Regions from separate parts of the Ancylobacter polymorphus genome, predicted to be linked through region 2. Evidence: predicted binding sites of a transcription regulator. Region 2 holds the regulator's gene; the other holds the start of a gene.
What was found. Region 2 encodes PhoB, which activates phosphate uptake and scavenging genes when phosphate is short. Its sites were predicted from a motif close to TGTCATNNANCTGTCAT; they were not measured.
Positions count from the first base shown of each region.

Region 1: the regulator PhoB is predicted to act here: its motif matches at 2,556-2,572, upstream of K9D25_RS09525 (YdcH family protein).

Region 1 is NZ_CP083239.1:2,034,092-2,042,986, forward strand. It holds gene K9D25_RS09520 (propionyl-CoA synthetase) at 73-2,001, opposite strand; gene K9D25_RS09525 (YdcH family protein) at 2,350-2,526, opposite strand; gene K9D25_RS09530 (YdcH family protein) at 2,734-2,940, shown strand; gene K9D25_RS09535 (peroxiredoxin) at 3,013-3,498, opposite strand; gene K9D25_RS09540 (protein-disulfide reductase DsbD domain-containing protein) at 3,629-4,468, opposite strand; gene K9D25_RS09545 (YqgE/AlgH family protein) at 4,604-5,230, shown strand; gene K9D25_RS09550 (EAL domain-containing protein) at 5,277-8,435, opposite strand; gene K9D25_RS09555 (tetratricopeptide repeat protein) at 8,606-8,895, opposite strand, start outside.
Region 2 is NZ_CP083239.1:989,882-998,776, forward strand. It holds gene K9D25_RS04615 (ActR/PrrA/RegA family redox response regulator transcription factor) at 1-97, opposite strand, end outside; gene K9D25_RS04620 (ActS/PrrB/RegB family redox-sensitive histidine kinase) at 215-1,591, opposite strand; gene K9D25_RS04625 (polyhydroxyalkanoate depolymerase) at 1,783-3,159, shown strand; gene K9D25_RS04630 (bifunctional transcriptional activator/DNA repair enzyme AdaA) at 3,210-4,307, shown strand; gene phoB (phosphate regulon transcriptional regulator PhoB) at 4,362-5,063, opposite strand; gene phoU (phosphate signaling complex protein PhoU) at 5,098-5,811, opposite strand; gene pstB (phosphate ABC transporter ATP-binding protein PstB) at 5,837-6,658, opposite strand; gene pstA (phosphate ABC transporter permease PstA) at 6,667-7,500, opposite strand; gene pstC (phosphate ABC transporter permease subunit PstC) at 7,514-8,491, opposite strand; gene pstS (phosphate ABC transporter substrate-binding protein PstS) at 8,652-8,895, opposite strand, start outside.

The DNA of each region.
Region 1 (8,895 bases), 1.0 Mb from region 2:
TTGCGGGTAGCCGCCTGAACGAGAAAAGCCCGGGGCGCCGCCGCCCCGGGCTTTTTCATGCGTCGTTGGGACTCAGGCGGCCGTCACCTTGGCGAGGCCTCGCGCGCCGAGCGCGGCGGCGATTTCGTCCAGCGCGGCGGGATCGTCGATAGTGGCGGGCATGTTCCACGGCTCGGCGTCGGCGATCTTCTTCATCGTGCCGCGCAGGATCTTGCCCGAGCGTGTCTTCGGCAACCGGTTGACGGTGATGGCGAGGCGGAACGCCGCCACCGGGCCGATACGCTCGCGCACCAGCGCCACGATCTCGGCCTCGATATCGGCCGGCGAGCGCGCCACGCCCGCCTTCAGCACCACGAAGCCGCAAGGCACCTCGCCCTTCAGCTCGTCATGAATGCCGATGACGGCGCATTCCGCGACATCGGGATGGGCGGCCAGCACTTCCTCCATGCCGCCGGTGGAGAGGCGGTGGCCGGCGACATTGATGATGTCGTCGGTGCGGCCCATGATGAAGAGTTGGCCATTGGCATCGGTGAAGCCGGCATCCGCCGTCTTGTAATAGCCGGGGAAGTCGACGAGATAGCTCTCGCGGAAGCGCTCATCCTGCCGCCACAGCGTCGGCAGGCAGCCGGGCGGCAGCGGCAGCTTGATGGCGATGGAGCCCATGCGGTCGGGCCCGACCGGGTGGCCGCCTTCATCGAGAATATCCACCTGATAGCCCGGCATCGGCACGCCGGTGGAGCCGACGCGGATCGGCAGGGCGCCGAGGCCGACCGGATTGCCGGCGATCGCCCAGCCCGTCTCCGTCTGCCACCAGTGGTCGACCACGGGAACGCCGAGCCGGGCCTTGGCCCATTCCACCGTATCGGGGTCGGCGCGTTCGCCCGCGAGGAACAGGGTCCGTAGGCTGGAGCGGTCATAGGCGCCCATCAGCCGGCCTTCCGGGTCTTCCTTCTTGATCGCACGCAGGGCGGTGGGCGCGGTGAACAGCGCTGCGACCTTGTACTGTTCGATCACCCGCCAGAACGCGCCGGCGTCCGGCGTGCCGACCGGCTTGCCCTCATAAAGCACCGTGGTGCAGCCGGTGAGCAGGGGGGCATAGATGATGTAGGAATGGCCGACCACCCAGCCGATATCCGAGGCCGACCAATAGACCTCGCCCGGCCGCACATCATAGAGCCCTTCCATCGACCAGCGCAGCGCCACCATGTAGCCGCCGCTGTCGCGCACCACGCCCTTCGGCTTGCCGGTCGTGCCCGAGGTGTAGAGGATGTAGAGCGGGTCGGTCGCCTCGACAGGCACGCACTCCGCCCGCGTGCCGGCGGTGCGCGCCTGCGCGCAGCGCGTCGCCCAGTCATGATCGCGGCCGGCGACCAGCTTGGCCTCGACCTGCGGCCGCTGGAAGATGAGGCAGGTTTCCGGCCGGTGCTTCGCCATGGTCAGGGCAAGGTCCAGCAGCGGCTTGTAGTTGACGATCCGTGAAGGCTCGATGCCGCAGGAGGCGGACAGCACGACCTTGGGCTGGGCGTCCTCGATCCGGCTGGCGAGTTCGGCGGCAGCAAAGCCGCCGAACACCACGGAATGCACCGCGCCGATGCGGGCGCAGGCCAGCATGGCGAATACGGCCTCCGGGATCATCGGCATGTAGATGACGACGCGGTCTCCCTTGCCGACCCCGAGTTCGCGCAGCACGCCGGCGAGCAGGCTCACCTCGTCCTTCAACTCGGCATAGGTCACGCGGCGCTGCGCGCCGGCCACCGGGCTGTCATAGAAAATCGCCGCCTGGTCGCCGCGCCCGCCTTCCGCGTGACGGTCGACCGCATTATGGCAGACATTGGTGGTCCAGCCGGGGAACCAGCGGCCGTAAATGCCGAGCGCGGGATCGAAGACGCGCGCGCCTTCCTCTATCCAGTCGATGGCACGGGCGGCCTCGCGCCAGAAGCCCTCGGGATCAGCGATGGAGCGGCCATGGACGGACGGGTAGCGGCTGGCGGCAGCGGACATGCGGGCGTCTCCCAGAGCAGATTCCTGTCGAGCAGGTTTTTGTTGCTGCGAGATTTCGCCTTTCGCGCCCGTCTGGCAAGACGCTGAAATGCTTACGCCCTTCGTCGAGGGCCTAACGCGCGCGTGCCCGCGCTGGTCGCGTCCGCGCGGGCACGCAAGCAGTTCGCCAGCGGTAAAGCCGGCGACCGCGTCGTCATGTCAAGTAAAGGGATGCGCCGGGACGACGCCCCGGCGCCGAGGCGACATGGCAGGCATGGACCGCAGATACAGCGATCACCGTTCTCAGACACGCGGCCTGGAGCGGCGGTCGTCCGTGCTGTGCTGTGTCACGCGAGTGGGGTGAGGGCCTTAATGTACTGTACCGCTCTTGCAGCGGGCGATTTCGTCCTTGAGGAGCAGCTTGCGCCGCTTGAGATCGGCGATGCGGGTAGCGTCGGTCGCGGGGCGGGTCGTCTCTTCCCGCAACTGCTTTTCAAGTGCCTGATGGCGACGTTCCAACTCGGCAACATGCGACTGCATGGTCATGGACAGTATCTCCTGTCTTCCGATGCGAACGTCATCAGTCTGTCACGAGAGCGAGGGGCTGTCGACGAAAGGATGTGCTGCACCGCAGCGCGGTCGCTCACAGTGTCGGGAGCCGGCGGTTGCGGCGGGCCGCAGGGGCGGCGATACTCGTGCCCGACCTCGGCCGTGCCGGGGATGAGTCGGGTTCGGGTCGGGCGTTTGACACAAATGACGGCGGAAGAGGAACGCGAGCTCCTGGCTGTTCTGGAGCGCTTGCGGCAGGAACACCGTGATCTGGATGTCGCGATCCAGGCGCTGCAGGACATGCCGGGCAGCGACCAGCTCCAGCTGGCGCGGTTCAAGAAGCGCAAGCTGCAGCTGCGCGACCGCATCGGCTATATCGAGGACCAGATCTGCCCCGACATCATCGCCTGACCGGCGGTGGTCTCGACCCTCGCGGGAAATTCCGGCGCGGGCGTGCCCGGCCGGAATCCCGTCTTCAACGGCTCAGAACTGGGTGAGCAGCACGTCGGCGTTGGTCTTGTCGGCCTTGCTCGGCACGTCCTCGACATTGAGGATCATGACCTCGCCGTCATCGACCAGCATGGAATAGCGCTTGGAGCGCACGCCGAGGCCCGCCGCCGCCGCGTCGAAGTCGAGGCCGATGGCCTTGGCGAATTCGGCATTGCCATCCGACAGGAACACGATCTTGCCGCCGGCATTGGAGGCCTTCTCCCACGCCGCCATGACGAAGGGATCGTTCACGGCAGTGACGGCGATGGTGCTGACGCCCTTGGCGAGAATCTCTTCCGCGCGGGCGATGAAGCTCGGCAGGTGGTTCTTGTGGCAGGTGGGCGTGAAGGCGCCGGGAACGGCGAACAGCACGACCTTCTTGTTCTTGAAGATCTCGTCGGTGCTCTTCGGCACCGGGCCGTCCTCGGTGGCCACCCGGAAGGTAACGCTGGGGAGCTGATCGCCAACCTTGATCGTCATGGAAACGTCCTTTCATAGGGCGGGAAGGGGTGGGAACGGACCCGCCGAAGCGCCGCGCCGAACCGGCTGCCGTAGGGGCCGGTTCGGTCGGTCGGTACCATAGCGATTTCCCGCGAGGCGGGAAGCCGGTTCAGTGTGCGGAAAGCGGCGCGTCCACCTGGATCGCCCGGTCGCCATCCACAAGCGTGAAGCGAAGCTTGGCGGTGGCGACATCCGCGCCCTTCGGCACGCCATCGACCGGGAGCGTGAAGACGGTGCGCCCATCCGGGCTGGTCTCACGCACCGGCAGCGGCAGCGCCCAGTCCTCGTTCGGCCCTTCGACGAAGAGATCGGCGGTGGCGGCATTGCCGACATCGGCGACGATGCGGATGGCGGGCGTCTCCGCGCTACGCTCAAGCTCAGCGGTGGCGATGCCGGGCTCGCCCTTTTCGCCGAGGGGAGCTGGGCGCGGCACGCGGGCGAGGGCCTGGGCCAGCGCGGCGGAAGGCGTGCCCGCGCCGCCGGGCGGCAAAGCGAGATCGAGCGCGGCATTGGCCGGCTGGCAGATCTTGCCGCACACGGCGAAATCAAGATTGAGCTTCAGCTCGACCGGCTGCGCGCGGTCCTTCGGCGTGATCCGCAGCGGCAGCACCACATCATGCTTGTAGCCGATGGAGTAGGAGCCGCCATCGTCGAACCGCGCCGGGGCCGGCCACAGCACCTCCACCGCCTCGACATTCTGCGAGCCGGTCCAGTCGAAATGCGGCGGCACGCCGCTGTCGCCGGGATAGCGCCAATAGGTCTTGAGGCCGGGCGGCAGGCGGATTTCGACGCCGCCCAGCAGCGCGTCGCCCTGCGTTCCGCCCGCGATAAGTCGCGCCGCCGTGCCTTCCGGGGCCGACCAGGAGGACATGTCGCCGGCATGCGCCGGCACCGCGACGGGCACGAGCGCAAGCGAGCACAGAGCGAGGGAACACAGACGAGACAGCATGGTCTTGGCGATAGCCTCTCCGCTCCCCGTGGGGAAGTCGTGCGAGGCGCACTTTCGTGTGAGGCCGTACCCGCCGTCGCTGAGCGGTGAACGGGTGGGCTTGAAAATGCCCCGGCGGGGATTAGGCTTCCCTCTATGTGGATCGGACGCGAGCGCCCCCGGAAGCCCGACCCCCTCGATGGCGGGACCTTCCTCGACGGACAGATGCTGGTCGCCATGCCCGGCATGCGCGACGAGCGCTTCGCGCGGTCGGTGATCTATCTGTGCGCCCATTCCCCGGAAGGGGCGATGGGCATCGTCGTCAACCAGCCGGCGGCCCATGTGAACTTTCCCGATCTGCTGGTGCAGCTCGATGTCATTCCGAAGGATGAGCGCATTCACCTGCCGCAGAGCGCCGGCGGTGTGAAGGTGCTGCGCGGCGGGCCGGTGGAAACCGGACGCGGCTTCGTGCTGCACAGCGCCGATTTCTTCATTCAGGATTCCACCCTGCCGATCGACGATGGCATCTGCCTGACGGCCACGCTCGACATTTTGCGGGCGATGGCGGCCGGCAGCGGGCCGGCCTTCGCCATGCTGGCGCTCGGCTATGCCGGATGGGCGCCGGGACAGCTGGAGAACGAGATCCAGCAGAATGGCTGGCTGCATTGCCCGGCCGATCCGGCGCTGGTGTTCGAGGCCGAGGCTGGCGCGAAATATGATCTCGCCTTGCGCAAGATCGGCATCGATCCGGGCATGCTGTCCGCTGAGGCTGGCCACGCCTGAGGTGGCGCGCGGTTCGCCGCGCCACGCGTTTTCCGAAGGATCGGCGTCAGGAATTCGGCGTCTGTGTCGGCGCCGCAGCTGTCGTTGCGGCGGCGGGACGCGCGGCCACGGGGGCCGGCGCGGCACCCGCGGGCGCCGATGCGGGCGTCGCTTCCGCAGCGGTCGGCCGGGCGGCGCGCTGCGCGGCCTCGGCGGCACTGGCGGGCCGGGTGGCGGCCGAGGGAACCGTCGGCGGGGTCGCGGCCGCGCGCGCACCGCGGGAGAGCTGGCGGCCGCGCTCCAGCAGCGAGGTCGGGGGCTGTTCCGGCTGCAGGCGCTTGCGCGCTTCATCGGCGGTCATCGCCTCGCCGAAGAACCGTCCCTGGCCATAGCGGCAGCCGAGCTTGCCGAGCGCCGCGGCGACCTGCTCGGTCTCGACGCCCTGGGCGATGATGTCCATGCCGAGATCGTGCGCCATGTTGACGATGGTGCGCAGGATGATGGGGCGCTGCGCCTTGTTGCCGCTGCGGCCCAGCGCCTTGGTGAAGGTGCGGTCCACCTTGATGCTGTCAAAGGGGAAACGCTGGAGATAGGCCAGCGCCGAATAGCCGGAGCCGAAATCCTCCAGTGTCAGCCCGGCGTCGAGCTCGCGCATCCGCGTGAGGATCTGCGAGGTGTATTCCGGGTTCTCCATCGCCAGCGATTCCGACAGTTCCAGCTTCAGCGTGCCGGGCGCGACGACATTGCGGGCCAGCACCGCCTTCAGATCCTGCAGCAAATCGTGCCGCAGCATCTGGCGGGAGGAGATGTTGACGCAGATGAAGATCGGCTCGCCGCGCAGCGTGCGCTGCCACACGCCAAGCTGTCGGGCGGCGGTGTCGAGCACGAACAAGCCGAGATCGACGATGAGCCCTGAATCCTCGGCGAGACCGAGGAAATCGTCGGGCGTCAGCGTGCCCAGCGTCGGGTGCTGCCAGCGCATCATCGATTCGAAGCCGGCGATGCGCCGCGTCGTGAGATCGACGATGGGCTGGTAGAGCACGCTGATCTCGCCGCGCTGCAGGGCCTGGCGCAGGTCCTGCTCCATGCTCAGTCGGTCGAGCTTCTGCGTCCGCATGTTGGGCCGGAACACCTCGATGCGGTCGCCGCCGACGCGCTTGGCGAAATACATCGCCAGTTCGGCGTCCTTGAGCGTTTCCACCGGGGTCCGCTTCTGGCCGTCGGCCAGCAACAGGCCGATGGAGGCGGTGATGAAGATTTCGCGGTCGCCGAAGGTGATGGGCGCGCGCAGCGTGCGGCGCAGCGTGTCGGCGAAGGCGGTGATGCGCTCGGGATCGCGTTCTGACAGCAGGATCAGCGCGAAATGATCGCTGCCGAGACGGGCCAGCGTGTCCTGCTGTTTGACGAGCCGCATCAGGCGCCGGGCGACGGTGAGCAGAATGGAATCGCCCGCCGGCATGCCGAGCGTGGCGTTCACCTGCTTGAAGCGGTCAAGGTCGATCAGCAGGACCGTCGGCCGGATCTGGTCGTCGCTGCGGGCGAGGCCGTTGGCGGCGGCGATGCGGTCGAGGAACAGTTCGCGATTGGGCAGGCCGGTCAGGTTGTCATGCACCGCATCATGCAGCATCCGCTCCTCGGCGGTGCGGCTGTCGGTGACATCGGAGAGCGTGCCGATGCAGCGCACCACCTCGCCATCGGTGCCGACCACCGGGCGGGCGCGCAGGTTGAACCAGAGATAGTGGCCGTCATGCGCACGCAGGCGGAAATCCTGGTCGATGCGCCCGCGCCGCTGGTCGAGCAGCCCGTCCAGCGTGGCGCGGAAACGGTCGCGATCGCCCGGGTGGATGATGTCGAGCCAGCCGGCGGCCTCGGTCTCCAGCGTGCCCTGCTTGAGGCCCAGCATGTGCTCGGCCTCCGGGCTGACATGGATCCGGTCGGTGTCGACATCCCAGTCCCAGACGATGTCGCCCGAGCCCGCCACGGCGAGCGCCCGGCGCTCCAGCTCCTGGGCGCTGCCGGCCACCGAGCCGATGCCGGCAAAGGCGTGCTGCATGACAGTGAAGCCGATCAGCATCACGATCAGCACCAGACCGCCGAGCAGCGCGGGGGCGACGAGATCGTTGCCGATGCGCCCGGACACCGCCATGCCGGCGGTGATGACCCACACGACGAGCAGAAGCAGGGTGGGGATGATGAGCACGGCGCGGTCGTAGCGGTGCAGCGCCAGCCACACCACCACGCCGAAGCCCATGAAGGAGACGACGAGCAGCGAGGGCCGGGCAATGCCCGCCGCGGCGGAGGGGTCGAGCAAGGCGAGGCCGACAATGGCGGCGAGAAACACCAGCCAGCCGGCGGTGACATGGGCGTAGCGCACATGCCAGCGATTGAGGTTGAGATAAGCGAACAGGAACACCACCAGCGTCGCGGCGAGGATCGCCTCGCCGGCCGCGCGCCAGAATTGCTGCGCCAGCGGCGAGATGCCGAACACTTTCGACCAGAAGCCGAAATCGAGGCCGATATAGCCCAGCACCGCCCAGGCCAGCGCCGCCGCCGCCGGGAACATGGCGCTGCCCTTCACCACGAACAGGATGGTGAGAAACAGGGCGAGCAGGCCGGCAATGCCGATGACGATGCCATTATAGAGGGTGAAGCTGTTGACCTTGTCCTTGTAAGCCTCCGGCTCCCAGAGATAGAGCTGCGGCAGCCCGCCATCGCCGAGTTCCGCCACCAGCGTCACCGTGGTGCCGGGGTCGAGGGTGAGGAAGAACACGTCGGCGTCCGGCGCGTTCTGCAGTTCGGGCCGGAAGCCCTGGCTGGTGGTGACGTTGAGGATGCGGCGATTGCCGAGATCCGGCCAAAGCACGCCCGAACCGACCATGCGGTAATGCGGGGCGACGATCAGCCGGTCGACCTGCTCGTCGGTGTTGTTGGCGAGGGCGAAGACCGCCCATTTGCTGCCATGCGGCCCCGGCACCACCGAGCGCACCTCGATGCGGCGGACGATGCCGTCGGCGCCGGGTACGGTGGAGACCTGCAGCCGGTCATTGTCGCTGGTGCGCCGCTCGATGGCGGGGGCGAGGTCGATCACCGGGGCATCGAGCCGGATCGCTACCGCCTCCAGCGCGCGGGCGGGCGGCGCCCCCAGCGTGAGCATCGCCACCAGCACTGCCGCCACCACCGCGAACGCCCGGACGAGATCCGGCCGGCGGGAGAGAAAACGCGGCATGGCCCGCGAGGGCACTGGACGAGCGATGAGCAAACGAAATCCCCAGAAGCTGTCTTCGACGCCGCGCCGCCGGCTCCAACGGCGAAGCGTCCCGATGAGTAACGGTGCCCGGCGGCATGAGCAAGGCGGGAACGTGCCGCCCGGCTTTGCCGGTCGGACGGGTGGTTACGCTAATAGGCCGGCGGTGGCGTCCAGGGCTTGATCCGCGCCTGCGCCTGCGCGCGCTGTTCGGGGGTGAGGCTCGCCACCAGCTTGTCGAGCATGGGGTCATCGAGTTTCTGCGCCTTGGCGACGAGGTGCCAGCCGGCGGCGGCGATCACATCCTTGGGAACACCGCGCCCGGCGGAGAGGATGCGCGCATAGCGGTTCTGGGCGATGGCGTTGCCCTGCAGTGCCGCCTTGCGGAAGAGTGCGGCGGCGCGCTCCTCGTCCTTCGGCACCCCGACGCCGTTGAAAACGG
Region 2 (8,895 bases):
GCGCGAGGCGCTGCAGAAACGGCCGGTCGTCATCGACGATGAGCAGCGTGCGGTCCTGCGGTTCCATGGCGGTATCGAGCATCTCAACGCTTTCCATTGTGCCGGCTGCGGCCCCGTCACGCACGGGCGAACCCACGCGGCGCTGCGTCGCCAATTCGACTTTTGATCGAGCTTATACCCCATGGGCAGCGAGATCAAAATGTCGCAACCCCTTCTACGGGCGGGCGGGTACCCCGGTCTCGCCCTCGACTTCACGATCGCCTGATATGTCGATCAACCCGCGCGGCCAGCGCACGCCGACGGAGGCGCCATGCGCCGGCGGCGGCCGGTTGACGAAGGTGAGCGCGGCGCCGGTGCGCTCCAGCAGCGTCTTGGCGATGAACACGCCGAGGCCGAGGCCGTTCTGGTCCTCGCCCTCGCTTTCCGTGCCGCGCCTCCAGCGGTTGCGGCCGCGGCTGGTGACATAGGGCGCGCCGATGCTGTCCAGCAATTCGATGGGAAAGCCCGGCCCGTCATCGGTGACGGAGATCGTCACCTCGTCCTCGCTCCAGCTGGCGACGATGTTGACGCGGCTTTCGGCGAAATCGACGGCGTTCTCGACAATGTTGCCGAGGCCGTAGAGCAGGCCGGGATTGCGGGCGATGATCGGCTCGCCCGGCGCGCCATTGGGCAGGGTGACGGCGATGGTGATGCCGAAATTGCGGTGCGGCGCCACCACGTCTTCCAGCAGGTGCGAGATCGGCATGCGGTCGAACGGCGCCTCGCCGGAATCGAGCGTGGTCAGCCGGCGCAGAATGGCGCGGCAGCGTTCGGCCTGCTCGCTCACCAGCTTGATGTCCTCGCTCAGCGGACTGTCGGGCGGCAGCGAACGTGCCAGTTCCTTCGCCACCACGGTGATGGTGGCGAGCGGCGTGCCGAGCTCATGCGCCGCCGCCGCCGCCAGCCCGTCGAGCGCGGAGAGATGCTGCTCGCGGGCCAGCACCAGCTCGGTCGCCGCCAGCGCCTCGGAGAGTTCGCGCGTTTCCTCCGCCACCCGCCAGGCATGCACGCCCATGAAGGCGATGGCGATGGCGAGCCCCAGCCAGATGCCGACGAGATAGAGCGTCGGCAATTCCGGCACCTCGCCGAGCGCGCCGTTCGGCGCCCAGGGCAGCGGCATGTGCCAGAAACCGACCAGCCCGGCGCAGACCGCCGCCAGCACGCCGAGCAGGATGGTGGTGCGCGGCGAAAGCGCCGTCGCCGAAATCAGCACCGGGGCGAGAAACAGCAGCGCGAAGGGATTGGACAGCCCGCCCGTGAGGAACAGCAGGGCGGCGAGTTGCAGAATGTCATAGGCGAGCAGCCAGGCCGCCTCCACATCCGACAGGCGCCGGGCGCCGGGATTGCGCAGCCTCAGCGCCAGGTTGAGCCAGGCGGACAGCGCCACCACGGCGAGGCTGGCGCCGATCGGCAGCGAGAAGCCGAGCAGCCACTGCACCACGACGATGGCGACCGTCTGGCCGGAAATCGCCAGCCAGCGCAGGCGGATCAGCGTATCCAGCCGCAGGCCGAAAAACCGTTCGCCGATGGGATGGTCGAGGGAAAGCGACATGAAAAGGCCCCTTCGCGCCCCCTTCGCGGAGGGACGCGGCTTTCTATAACCTTTCGTGAAGCTGTCATGCGAGAGTGGAGCCGCGTTGACGCGGGCGTGAAAGAGCCTATTTATGCTGCAATGCACAAGAAAGGCCGGCCGGGACCGATCACGGGGACGGTACCAAACAGGCGCGGACGACGGAGGACAGCATGGCAATCGGCGTTTTCGGCGATGTGCCTGATGCGACGGAAGCGGTGGCCTCGCCCGAGGTGACGCTGGAAGCCGCTTCGGCGCTGACGCGGCCTATGTACTGGATGTTCGAACTCGGCCACGCCGCGCTCGACCCGCTGCGCATCATGGCGGACGCGGGGCGGCTGTTCTACCGCAACCCGGCCAACCCGCTCAGCCATACCGGCTTCGGCAAGACCATGTCGGCCTCGCTGGAAATGTTCGAGCGCACGACGCGGCGCTATGGCAAACCGGAATGGGGCATTGACGAGGTCAATGTTGGCGGCGTCAGCGTTCCCGTCACCATCGAGACGGTGTGGGAGCGGCCCTTCTGCAAGCTGCTGCATTTCCGCCGCGACTTCGCGCACAAGCCGCGCCGGCCGCAGCCGCGCATGGTGATCGTCGCGCCGCTGTCCGGCCATTACGCGACGCTGCTGCGCGGCACGGTGCAGACGCTGCTGACCAATCACGATGTCTACATCACCGACTGGGTCGATGCGCGCAACGTGCCGGTGTCGGAGGGGCCGTTCAGCCTCGACGACTATATCGACTATGTCATCGACATCTTCCACCATCTCGGCGGCGGGGTGCATGCGCTCGCCGTCTGCCAGCCGGCGGTGCCGGTGCTCGCCGCCGTCGCGCGGATGGAAGAGCTGGGCGACCCTGATGTGCCCGCCTCCATGGTGCTGATGGGCGGGCCGATCGACACGCGCGAGAGCCCGACGGCGGTGAACCATTTCGCCGAGGAGCGCGGCATTGACTGGTTCCAGCGCAATGTCATCACCACCGTGCCCTGGCCCAATGCCGGGGTGATGCGGCAGGTCTATCCCGGCTTCCTGCAATTGCACGGCTTCATGGCGATGAATCTGGAGCGCCATCTGAAGGCGCATGCCGACATGTTCGGCCATCTCGTCAAGGGCGACGGCGATTCCGCCGCCAAGCACCGCGAATTCTATGACGAGTATCTCTCGGTCATGGACCTGCCGGCGGAATATTACCTGCAGACGCTGCAGACCGTGTTCATCGACCACGCGCTGCCGCGCGGGCGGATGACCCATCGCGGCGCCCGGGTCGACCCGTCGAAGATCCGCAATGTCGCCCTGCTCACCGTCGAGGGAGAGAATGACGACATTTCCGGCATCGGCCAGACCCGCGCGGCGCAGACGCTATGTTCCGGCCTGCCGGACGATATGAAGGCGCATTACCTCCAGCCGACCGTCGGCCATTACGGCGTGTTCAACGGCTCGCGCTTCCGCGCCGAAATCGCCCCGCGCATTTCCGACTTCGTGCTCTCGCACAACTGGCCGAAAAAGGGCCATAACCGGCCGGAGGGCGGCAGCGGGACGGGCGACGAATAAACGCCCGATTTCCGGCGGCGCGGGAGGCGGCGCGATGCTAGCGTCGGCCCATGCTGACCGATGCGACCCACGATCTGTTCGACCTCACCTTGCCGGATGCGGCGACGCTGTATGAGGCGCTGCTCGCGCGTGACGCGCGCTATGAAGGGCGCGCCTATGTCTGCGTCGCCACTACGGGCATATTTTGCCGGCTCACCTGTCCGGCGCGCAAGCCGCTGATCGAAAATTGCAGCTTTCGCCCGACCATCGGCGCCTGCATCGAAGCCGGCTTCCGTCCCTGCAAGCGCTGCCATCCGCTGCAGCCGGCCGCGCAAGCCGATCCGATGATCGCCGCTCTGCTCGCCGCGCTGGACGCGCGCCCGGCCTATCGCTTCGGCGAGGAGGACATTACGCGCCTCGGCTATGACCTCTCCACCGTCCGCCGCGCCTTCAAGCGGCATTTCGGCATGACGTTCCTCGACATGGCGCGCCACCGGCGGCTGCGCGAGGGCTTCGAGACGCTGGCGCTTGGCGGGTCGGTGATCGCCGCGCAGCAGGAGGCCGGCTTCCAGTCAGCCAGCGCCTTCCGTGCTGCCTTCGCCCGGCTAATCGGCTGCGCGCCGGGCGAGATCGCTGGCGAGGGGCGGCTGCTCGCCGACTGGATCGGCACGCCCCTCGGCGACATGATCGCGATTTCCAGCACCACCCATCTGCATCTGCTCGAATTCGTCGAGCGGCGCGGCCTGCCGGCGGAGATCGCCCGGCTGCGCAAGGGGGTGAAGGGGGAGCTGGGGATCGGCAGCTATGCGCCGACGGAGAGCATCCGCCGCGAACTCACCGCCTATTTCGCCGGCCGCTCGGCGGAATTCACCACGCCTGTCGCGCTCGACGGCAGCGCCTTCACCCGCGCCGTCTGGGCGGAGCTGCGGCGCATACCGGCCGGGGCGACGGCGAGCTATGCCGACATCGCCCGCCGCATCGGCGCGCCGACGGCGATCCGCGCCGTGGCGCGGGCCAATGGCGCCAACCAGCTGGCGCTGATCATTCCCTGCCACCGCGTCATCGGCACCGACGGCGCCCTCACCGGCTATGGCGGTGGGCTGTGGCGCAAGCAGCGGCTGCTGGAGATCGAGAGTCGCTACCGGACGCCCGCCCCAGCGGCGGGTTGACGCGCTGCCCGCGCCAAGGAGGGGCGGCGTCAACGGGGCCGTTCGCGCGCGCGCTCAGTGCGCGCGGGCGAACATCTCGTTGAAGGAATAGCCGGAGCCGCGGACGGTGCGGATCGGGTCGGGCTGGCGCGGGCGGTTCAGCGCCTTGCGCAGGCGGCCGACATGCACATCGACCGTGCGCTCGTCGATATAGACATCCTGCCCCCACACGCCGTCGAGCAGCTGCTCGCGCGAATAGACGCGGCCCGGCGACTGCATGAGGAATTCCAGCAGCCGGAACTCGGTGGGGCCGAGATGCAGCTCGCGCCCGGCGCGGTGAACGCGCTTGGTCTCGCGGTCGAGCTCGATGTCGCCGGCGCGCAACAGGGTGGAGATGTGCTCGGGCTTGGCCCGGCGCAGCAGCGCGCGCACCCGCGCCACCAGCTCCGGCACCGAAAACGGCTTCACCACATAGTCGTCCGCGCCGGTGGCGAGGCCGCGCACGCGCTCGGTCTCTTCGCCTCGGGCGGTGAGCATGAGGATCGGCATGCGCTCGGTTTCCGGCCGGGCGCGCAGGCGCCGGCACAGCTCAATGCCGGAGAGACCGGGCAGCATCCAGTCGAGGATCAGGAGATCCGGCACGCTTTCGCGCAGCCTTGTCTCCGCCTCGTCGCCCCGCCCGACATTATCGACCGAATAGCCTTCGGATTCGAGATTGTAGCGGAGCAGGAGGGTGAGGGGCTCCTCATCCTCCACGATCAGTATGTTGGTGGGCATGATGTCGTCCCCGAGCGTTCGCGGGTCGCCGGCGTCAGGCCGGGAACGCGACGCTGGTCAGGCTGCTGGTATCCTGCTTCGGCCGCTCCTCGGTGAGCAGCTGGCCGGTGACAAGATAATGGATGGTTTCCGCGATGTTCGTCGCGTGGTCGCCGATACGCTCGATGTTCTTGGCGCAGAACAGCAGATGCGTGCACAGCGAGATGTTGCGCGGGTCCTCCATCATATAGGTGAGGAGCTCGCGGAACAGCGAGGTGTAGAGCACATCGACCTCGCCATCGCGCTGCCAGACTTCCAGCGCCCGCGTCTCGTCGCGCGTGGCATAGGCGTCGAGCACCACTTTCAGCTGTTCGAGCACGATGGTGGACATGTGCTCCACGCCGCGCACCAGCTTCTGCGGGTGGAATTCGCCGGTGAGGGCGAGCACGCGCTTGGCGGTGTTCTTGGCGAGGTCGCCGATGCGCTCCAGGTCGTTGGCGATGCGCATGGCGGCGACGATTTCGCGCAGATCGCCGGCGAGCGGCTGGCGACGGGCGATGATGAGCACCGCCTTTTCCTCGATCTCCCGCTGCAAGAGGTCGACCGGCCCGTCGAGCACGATCACCTTCTGCGCCAGCTCGGTGTCGCGCTTGACCAGCGCCTGCACGGAATCGGCGACCAGACGCTCCGACTGTCCGCCCATTTCGACCACGCGGCGGCCGAGTTCCTTCAGGTCGGTGTCGAATGACGAGACGATATGTTCGGTCATGGGGCAGGCCTCTCTCGTCGCGGGCTCAGCCGAAGCGGCCGGTGATGTAGTCGCGGGTGCGGGCTTCGCGCGGGTTGGTGAAGATCTCGTTCGAAGCGGCGACCTCGATGAGCTCGCCGAGATAGAAGAAGGAGGTGATGTCGGCGCAGCGCGCCGCCTGCTGCATGTTGTGCGTCACGATGACGATGGTGAATTCCTGCTTCAGCTCGTCGATCAGGTCCTCGATCTTCGAGGTCGAGATCGGGTCGAGCGCCGAGGTGGGCTCGTCGAGCAGGATCACTTCCGGCCGCACGGCGATGGTGCGGGCGATGCACAGGCGCTGCTGCTGGCCGCCCGACATGCCGAGCGCCGAGGTGTGCAGGCGGTCCTTGGTCTCTTCCCAGATCGCCGCCTTGCGCAGGCACCATTCGACGCGCTCGTCCATCTGCGCCTTCGACAGGCGCTCATGCAGCTTCACGCCGAAGGCGATGTTGTCATAGATCGACATCGGGAACGGCGTCGGCTTCTGGAACACCATGCCGATGCGCGAGCGCACGACGGTGGAATCGAGGTCCTTGCTCAGCAGGTCGGCGCCGTCGAACAGGATCTTCCCTTCCGCGCGCTGGCCGGGATAGAGCTGATACATGCGGTTGAAGATGCGCAGCAGCGTGGACTTGCCGCAGCCGGAAGGCCCGATCATCGCGGTGACGCGCTTTTCCGGGATTTCGAAATTGATGTTCTTCAGCGCATGGTTGTCGCCGTAGAAGAAGTTCAGCTTCTCGACCTTGATCTTGGCTTCGGCCGACGGCGCGGTGGCGCGGTTGACGGCGGAGGCGATGTCGATCGACGTTTCGGGTGCGAAATTCATGGTCCGTCTCACTTCATCTTCGCCAGGACGAGGCGGGAAAGGATGTTCAGGGTCAGAACCCCGACGGTGATGAGCAGGGCGCCCGCCCAGGCCAGCGCGACCCAGTCCTCGAACGGGCTGGCGGCGTATTGATAGATGGCGATCGGCAGGCTGGCCATCGGCGCGTTCAGGCTGATCGACCAGCCATTATTGCCGAGCGAGGTGAACAGCAGCGGCGCGGTCTCGCCGGCGGCGCGGGCAACGGCGAGCAGGATGCCGGTGACGATGCCGGCGCGCGCGGCGCGCCAGGTGACGAAGGTGACCACCTTCCACTGCGGCGCGCCGAGCGCGAAGGCGGCTTCGCGCAGGCCGATCGGCACCAGGTTCAGCATGTCCTCCGTGGTGCGGACCACGACCGGAATGATGATGATCGCCAACGCGATAGCCCCCGCCCAACCGGAGAAGCCGCCGAACGGCACCACCAGCAACTGGTACACGAACAGGCCGATCAGGATCGACGGCGCCGAGAGCAGCACGTCATTGACGAAGCGCACGGCGTTGGCGATCTGGGTTCCACGGCCGTTCTCGGCGAGGAAGGTGCCGCACATCAGGCCGATGGGCGTGCCGATGAGGAGCGCGACGCCGATCTGGATCAGCGAGCCGACAATGGCGTTGAGCAGGCCGCCGCCGGCGCCGGGAGGCGCGGTGATCTTGGTGAAGACGTGCGGGCCGAGCGCGGGCAGGCCGCGGATCACCAGGGTCCACAGGATCCAGGCGAGCAGGATGAGCGAGAGCACGGCGAAGCCGGTGCTGATGACCTTGACCGTGTAGTCGGTGGCGCGGCGGCGGGCGAGGGATGCCATGTGTGTCTCTCCCTCAGCCCTTGAGCCGGGAACGGACGAGCAGGCGCGAAAGCGCGAGCACGATGAACGAAATCACGAACAGGATGAAGCCCAGTTCCAGCAGCGACTGGAGTTTCAGCGAGCCGGTGGAGGCTTCCGGAAACTCGTTGGCGATGGTGGAGGCGATGGTGGCGCCGGGGGCGAAGAGCGAGGCCGACATGCGCGTGGCGTTGCCGATGACGAAGGTCACGGCCATGGTCTCGCCCAGCGCGCGGCCAAGGCCGAGCATGACGGCGCCGACCATGGCGGTGCGGCCATAGGGCACCGAGACGTTGCGGTAGACCTCATAGGTGGTGGCGCCGACGCCATAGGCGGATTCCTTGATCATCGGCGGCACCGATTCCAGCACCTCGACGAACATGGCGGTGATGAAGGGCAGGATCATGATCGCCATGATCAGGCCGGCGGTGAGCATGCCCGCGCCGAGCGGCGGGCCCTGGAACAGCGCGCCGATCACCGGCAGCGGGCCCAGCCATTCGATCAGCGGCGGCTGAACATAGGCGGCCATCAGCGGCACGATGACGAAGAAGCCCCACATGCCGTAGATGATCGACGGGATCGCGGCGAGCAGCTGGATCGCGACGCCGATCGGCCGGCGCAGCGGGCCGGGGGCGATCTCGGTCAGGAAGAAGGCGATGCCGAAGGACAGCGGCAGGGCGATGATCACCGCGATGACGGCGCTGAAGACGGTGCCGAACACCATCACGCCGGCGCCGAACACCTCGGTCACCGGGTTCCACTTGGTGGACCACAGGAAGGAGATGCCGAATTCCTGCAGGGCCGGCAGGCCGCCCTTGAACAGCATGGCGATGATGAGGCCGAGCAGCAGCAGCACGAGAATGCCGCTGGCCCAGAGAATGCCGACGAAAATCGGGTCGCTTACGCGTCCCGTCGGCTTGTGCGCCGCGATCAGGCCGGCCTCCGCCTGCCTTCCGCTGAGAGTGGCATCCATGTCGTATGATCCTTGGAGCGCCTTGTCACCCTGAGCCGCGATCGGCCGGAGGGGCGGCGTACTACTGGGACGGAACAGGTATCGACGCGGCAGAGTACTGCTCGCCGGAGCAGACGAGAAGAGGCGGCCAGGGGCCGCCTCTTCGAGGTGCGGTTCAGGATCAGTTGGTCCAGACGGCCTTGCCGTCGGCCTTCACGTCGCTCGCCCAGGCCTTCTTGATGTCGGTGACAACGGCGTCCGGGAGCGGGATGTAGTGGAGCTTCTCGGCGATGGCGTCGCCTTCCGCACCATAGGCCCAGTCGAAGAACTTGATGACTTCCGCCGACTGCGCGGCATTGGTCGGGTTCTTCGGCAGCAGGATGTAGGTGGCGGAGGTGATCGGCCAGGCGCCTTCGCCAGCGGTG